Regions from separate parts of the Halomonas sp. BL6 genome, predicted to be linked through region 1. Evidence: predicted binding sites of a transcription regulator. Region 1 holds the regulator's gene; each other region holds the start of a gene.

The links. The regulator sigma-54, encoded in region 1, starts transcription at its own class of promoters, with help from an activator protein. The targets are predictions, from matches to a motif close to TGGCACNNNNNTTGCTNT.
Region 2: amt (ammonium transporter) is a predicted target of sigma-54. The motif match lies at 1,205-1,222, and genes of this name have one in related genera.
Region 3: FHJ80_RS09720 (sugar phosphorylase) is a predicted target of sigma-54. The motif match lies at 743-760, and genes of this name have one in related genera.

Annotation. Positions count from the first base shown of each region.
Region 1 covers NZ_VDGL01000004.1:279,071-281,341, forward strand. The annotation lists gene raiA (ribosome hibernation-promoting factor, HPF/YfiA family) at 1-34, opposite strand, end outside; gene FHJ80_RS10780 (RNA polymerase factor sigma-54) at 132-1,547, opposite strand; gene lptB (LPS export ABC transporter ATP-binding protein) at 1,653-2,271, opposite strand, start outside.
Region 2 covers NZ_VDGL01000005.1:239,648-241,918, forward strand. The annotation lists gene amt (ammonium transporter) at 1-1,066, opposite strand, end outside; gene FHJ80_RS12355 (FAD-binding oxidoreductase) at 1,401-2,271, shown strand, end outside.
Region 3 covers NZ_VDGL01000004.1:26,300-28,570, reverse strand. The annotation lists gene ribD (bifunctional diaminohydroxyphosphoribosylaminopyrimidine deaminase/5-amino-6-(5-phosphoribosylamino)uracil reductase RibD) at 1-39, opposite strand, end outside; gene nrdR (transcriptional regulator NrdR) at 39-536, opposite strand; gene FHJ80_RS09720 (sugar phosphorylase) at 794-2,271, shown strand, end outside.

The sequences.
Region 1 (2,271 bases):
GTTCAACGTGATGACCAGTGATGTTTACTTGCATTGACGTGCTCCTTATCCATCGGGCTGTACTTCGATTGTAACCCTTTTTACGCTATTGCAAAGCCCTTGCGGTGAGTTTGTCACGACCAAACGTTTAACTAGCGTAAACGGCGGCGCTCGCTCGAAGAGGGAATGCCCATCGACTCGCGATATTTCGCGACGGTACGTCGTGCCACGCTTATTCCGCCCTCTTCGAGAAGCGTCACCAAGCGACTATCGGAGAGCGGTTTGCCTGAGGGCTCCTCTTGAATGAGCTTTTTGATACGTGCGCGAATGGCCGTGCTCGAGTGGCTGTCGCCGCCGTCTTGGCCACTGACTTGACTGGAGAAAAAGTATTTCAACTCGAACACGCCACGCGGTGTATGAATGAACTTCTGTGTCGTCACGCGTGAGATGGTCGACTCATGCATCTCTACGGCTTCGGCGATGTCGGCCAAGATCAGCGGCTTCATGGCCTCTTCGCCGTGCTCTAGAAAGCCAATTTGGCGAGCGATGATTTCACGCCCCACGCGCAGCAAGGTGTCATTGCGGCTAGAGAGGCTTTTGATCAGCCAGCGCGCTTCTTGAAGGTGCTCTTTCAAGAACTGGTTGTCCTGGCTCTTGTCGGCGCGTTTGATCAAGCTGGCGTAGTCGGGTTGGATGCGTAGCCGTGGAAGAGCGTCCGGGTTGAGCTCTAAATGCCAGCCTTCGTTGTCATGGCGCACGACCAGATCGGGAGTGATGTAGCTATCGTCGGTCACGCCGTAGGCGCTGCCGGGTCGGGGATCGAGGCTGCGAATTAATCGAATGACGTCATCCAGCTGCTCATCGTCCAGGCTCAAACGGCGCTTGAGGAGGCGCATATCGTCTTTGCCTAGCGCCTCCAAAAACTGTCGTACCAGCCGTTTGGCTGGCATCAATAGCGGGGTGTCTTCCGGCAACGCAGCAAGTTGAAGCATCAGACATTCTCGCAGGTCGCGAGCGAATACGCCGGTCGGCTCGAACTGCTGCAAGCGCAGTAGGGTATTTTCCACTTCCCGTTGGCTCAAGCCGTCATGACCTTGTGCTTTGAGCCCTTCACGAATGTCGTTGAGCGGCTGGGTAAGATAACCATTGGCGTCCAGCGCATCGATCAGGCTCTCCGCAATTGCATATTCCCGTGAGCTGACATCGGTCATGGCCAGTTGCCACAGCAAATGGCCATGAAGGCTTTGGCCAGCGGCTTGACGCTCGAAGTCGGGTCCTTCGCTACCACCGCTCAGACTGCCCATGTCTTGATAGGTGTCCGACCAGTCGCTGTCGACGGAGAGTTCGTTGGGAATGCTGTCAGACCACTCGGCCTCTTGCGGCTCGCTGACTGCCTGCTCTCCAAACTCGTCCTCTTGCTCGAGCATAGGGTTGGCGTCAAGCGCTTGCTGAATTTCTTGACGGAGGTCCAGCGTAGAGAGCTGCAGCAAGGCAATGGCCTGTTGCAGCTGGGGTGTCATGGTCAGCTGTGTGCCGATACGCAATTGGAGAGAAGCTTTCATGACCATCTGAGAACCACTCGTTAATCAGAAAGCTCCACCCTAGAGCGAGTTATGGCTACGTGCAAGTGCAATAAGCATGCCACTAAAAGAAAAGTTTGGTCAGGCCTCGGTTTAGAGCCGGAAATCAGCGCCCAGATAGACGTCGCGGACCTTTTGGTTATTGAGAATCTCCTGGGCGTTTCCACTGGCGATGATGTGGCCATCGCCAACGATGTAGGCGATATCGCAAATATCCAGGGTTTCACGCACGTTGTGGTCGGTGATCAAGACGCCGATGTGGCGTTTTTTGAGTGCGCGGATAATGGTTTTGATTTCGCCGACCGAAATAGGGTCGACCCCGGCAAAGGGTTCGTCGAGTAGAATGAACGCGGGCTCGGTGGCCAGCGACCGCGCGATCTCTACTCGACGGCGCTCGCCTCCTGAGAGGCTCATGCCTAGGTTGTCACGAATATGGGTGATATGAAAATCTTCGAGCAGTGACTCCAGGCGAGCTTCTCTGGCGCTGCGATCGAGCGTTTTGCGCGTCTCGAGGATGGCCATGATGTTATCGGCTACCGAGAGCTTGCGAAAAATCGAGGCCTCTTGGGGAAGATACCCAATGCCTGCCATGGCGCGTTCGTGCATGGGCGCGTGGGTCAAATCCAGATCGTCGATACCCACATTGCCCGCATCGGATTTGACCAGTCCGACGATCATGTAAAACGAGGTGGTTTTACCGGCTCCATTGGGG
Region 2 (2,271 bases), on a different contig from region 1:
TCCCAAATTGCTCCATGCGGCTAACATCGTTGCCGAGTCTGCTCATGTCCGCGAACCAAGGAAGGGCGAGGGTGCCCCACACACCGCTAACCAAATGAGCTGGGATGGCGCCTACTGCATCATCGATACGCTTTTTCAGCAGCCATTCGCTGGCCAGTACCATCAGCACGCCGCTTACGCTACCCAGTAAAAAGGCGGCATGGAGTGACAGCGCATGAGCACCTGCCGTGACGGCCACCAGACCAGCGATGGCCCCGTTGATGGCATACATGACATCGGCGTAGCGGCGCACCCGCCAGCCCACCAGCAGGGCCGATAAAATGCCGCCTACGGCACCCAGCATGGTGTTGGCGATAATCCCAGGCACGGAGCTATTCAGCGCGAGTGTGCTACCACCGTTAAATCCAAACCAACCCAGTATCATGAAGAGCGCCCCCAGCATTGCCAGCGGCAAGTTCCCCGCTGGAAACGCGGTGGGGGGATGATCGATCTGAAAGCGCCCTTGGCGCGGACCAATGACGATTACGGCTGCGAGGGCTACCCAGCCGCCAACACTGTGCACCACGGTCGCCCCGGCAAAGTCGATGAAGCCAAGTGTGGCCAACCAGCCAGGCATGCCTCCCAGTAAGCCGCCCCAGGCCCAGTGGCCGAACACCGGGTAAATCAATAGGGCAATCCAAAAGGCGGTCCATAAATAGCCAAGGAAGGGCATGCGCTCGGCAACGGCGCCTGCAACGATGGTAGCGGCCGTGGCGCAAAACATGGCCTGAAAGACGAAGACCGTCATGAGCCATGCGTTGGTAGGTTCCAATTGCCAGCCAAACAGGGAGCTGCCTAGCCATCCCATTTGCGAAATGCCAAACATCATGCCGAAACCGGCTAGCCAGAAAACGCTAACGGCAATAGCAAAATCCGCCAAGTTCTTCATTGCTACGTTGATGGCGTTTTTCGTGCGCGTAGTGCCCGCTTCCAAACAGAGAAAACCTGCTTGCATGACGAAGACGAGCGCTGCCGCCCATAGCACCCAAAGCGTGTCGATCAAGGTGGAGTCGAAGCTATCGGCCATGGTGTTTTCCTTGTACTGTTTTGGTGCATCGCAGACATGAAGGGGGTGCAAAGAATGTCGAGTTGCTTCTCATGAACGCAGCGTCCAGCCTAAAAGTGTCCATAACGATGGAGTGGCTCAGGTAGTGTTAATGGTAATGAAGCAATTGTTGTGCCGCAGATAGTGAAGTCATCCTTTATTGCGCTTTAAGCGTGATAAATGACTAAAAATGATAGATAAAACAGTTTTTATGACTGTGCAAATGCGGTTTGATTGGTGATATTTTTCAATATGTTAACCATGCTGCTCACAGTATGAGTCTGAACAATATCCAGATAGAAAGGAGTGCATCAAAATGGCGCGTCAAACGGTGGTGTTGGGGGCAGGCATGGTAGGGGTCAGTATTGCTTGGCAGCTGCAGAAACGTGGCCATCAAGTCACGCTGGTCGATCGTCGCCAACCTGGCCGAGAAACCTCGTTTGGTAACGCGGGCATCATTCAGCGAGAGGCGGTTCGGCCCTATCCGTTTCCTCGCGATATGAAGACCATCCTTAGCGTGTTGCCTAATCGTCGTGTCGATATCCGTTACCGGCCCGCCGGAATGGTCAATGCCGCTTCACCGCTGCTGAGCTACTGGCACCACTCCTCATCTCGGCTTTATAAAAAAATCGTGCCCGAGTACGCTTCACTGATTCAGCTTTGCCTAAACGCCCATGGCCCGATGATCGAAGCGGCAAAGGCCGATCATTTGGTGCGTAAGGAGGGCTGGTTGGAGATATATCGCACTCAAGCGAAGCTCGATAAACGCATTCAAGAAGCTGAAGAGGCCCGCGAACTCTATGGCGTCGAATTTGCTGTGCTCGACCGCGCTGCGTTAAGCGTTAAAGAACCGCAGCTTGGTGATGACATTATTGGTGCCATTCACTGGCTCGACCCCTGGACCGTTGCTGACCCCGGTGGCCTGGTGGCGGCGTATGCGACGTCATTCGAGGCCATGGGTGGGGAGTTGTTACAGGCCGATATTACCGGCGTCACCCAGCACGGTGAGCGCTGGACCGTAACGACCAACGCAGCGTCGTTAGAGGTAGATCAAGTCGTCATGGCCTTGGGGCCGTGGGCGGGCCAGTGGATGAAGCCGCTGGGCTACCATTTCCCAACGTTCGTAAAGCGCGGCTACCACATGCACTATGCGACTCAGCCAGAAGCGAAGCTGAATTACTGGTTGA
Region 3 (2,271 bases), 250 kb from region 1:
GGCCATGTAGCGATGATCGGCAGTGGAGAACTCACCCATCATGACGCTCCGTTCGGTGATCCCTGCCCGGCCGGCTCATCGGAGGGCTCTTGGGAGAGCCGATCGATTTCAGCACGAAACTCATCCAGGTCCTGAAACTTGCGGTATACAGAGGCAAAACGAATGTAGGCCACTTGGTCGAGGCTACGTAACGCTTTCATCACCGCCTCGCCCACCTCCCGGGCGTTCACCTCACGGTCACCACGTGCGCGCAACGTTTGACGAATGCGCTCTACCGAGGCTTCGATCGCTTCGGCACTGACCGGGCGTTTTTCCAGTGCGCGGAGCATCCCCGCACGTAGCTTTGCTTCATCGAAACTCTCGCGAGAACCGTCGGACTTCACCACCCGCGGCATGATCAACTCAGCGGTCTCGTACGTCGTAAAACGCTCATGGCAGCTGGCGCACTGGCGGCGTCGGCGCACCTGGTCACCCTCTGCCACCAGCCTGGAATCCGTCACTCTCGTATCGTTTGCACCACAAAAAGGGCAATGCATGGCAGTCAACCTATTATCAGTACGCACTAAAACCAGTACGTGCAGCGTGTCAGCCTGAACGAAGGGACGCAGCGTCACGGTGCGTGCTCTACGAGCCCTTCGCTATTTTGTAAACTGTTTTATCGCCAGCTGTCGGCGGTAGCCGACCCGCCGAGCTATCGTATGGCGGTGTTATACAGCCCCTATCTCAACGTATTGTAACGATTTGGCACACAAGCTGCAGCGTTTGTCGAAGGATGATTGAAAGGACGCCCGCTATGACCGCTTTCGAAAAGACTGTTCACCACTACCTCACCCAGCTATACGGCCCGCGCGCAGGGGAAGTGCAGCGGCGAATAGGTCAACACGTCGCGCATTTTCGCGAGGGAGCAAACGCTGCACCGACCGTTAACGGTCAATCTGTCGATGCACCAATGTGGAGCGAAAAGGATCAGTGGGTCATCTGTTACGGCGACTCGATCGTCGATGAGGGAACGCCACCGCTAGCCGTGCTGGATACGTTTTTGCAACGTTATCTGGGAGACACCGTCAGTGGGGTTCACGTGCTGCCCTTTTTCCCTTGGAGCAGCGACGACGGCTTTTCGGTGATTCATTATCGTGAGGTCAATAGTGAGCTGGGCGCGTGGTCGGACGTCCAAACCCTAGCCAGCCACTACGACTTGATGGCTGACTTGGTACTCAACCATGTCTCCCGAGAGTCGCTCTGGTTCGTCGACTATCTCACCGGTAGCCTACCCGGGCGCGACTATTTCATTGAGGTGGATCCTGACACGGACGTTTCCCAGGTCACCCGCCCGCGCAGCAGCCCGTTATTGGTGCCGATCTCGACGCGTCGCGGCACCCGCCACGTATGGGCTACCTTTTCGGAAGATCAAATCGATCTCAACTTCGAAAACCCGGACGTGCTGCTCGAGTTCGTGGGCATTTTGCTGTTCTACCTGCAGCAAGGCGTACGCATCATTCGCCTGGATGCAGTGGCCTTTCTATGGAAACGGCTCGGCACCCCGTGCATCCATCTGCCAGAGACCCATACCGTCGTGCGCTTACTGCGCGCTATCGTGGATGAGATGGCGCCCGGCACGCTGTTAATTACCGAAACCAACGTGCCACACGCCGAAAACATTAGCTACTTCGGCTTGGAGCGGTTGACGCAGGGCACTCCCGACGAAGCCCACATGGTGTATCAGTTCGCCCTGCCCCCGCTTTTACTGCATACCCTGACCCGCGGGGAAGCGACGACGCTACAAACGTGGTTGAACAGCCTCCCGGTACTGCCGCCGCAGTGTACCTACTTGAACTTTACCGCCAGCCACGACGGTATAGGTGTACGGCCTCTTGAAGGCCTGCTCCCCGACCACGAGCGTGACGCGCTGCTGGAATTGATGCACCGCTTTGGTGGATTTGTCAGCATGCGCAGCAATCCTGACGGCAGCGACACGCCCTACGAGATCAATATCACATGGTTCGAGGCGATGCGCGGCACCCGCCGTGGCCCGGACCCGTGGCAAATTGCACGCTTTCTCTGCAGCCAAGCGATCATGCTCAGCTTGCAAGGGATCCCTGCGCTCTATATCCACACGCTCACCGGCACGCTGAACGATGTGGAAGGTGTGGAACGTAGCGGCCGCCTGCGCTCGATCAACCGCCGACGCTGGCAGCTCGATGAGCTTGCCTTGTTATTAGAAAGCCCCGCCACCCCGACTCATGACGTTTTTCACGCCCTGCATCGGCTGCT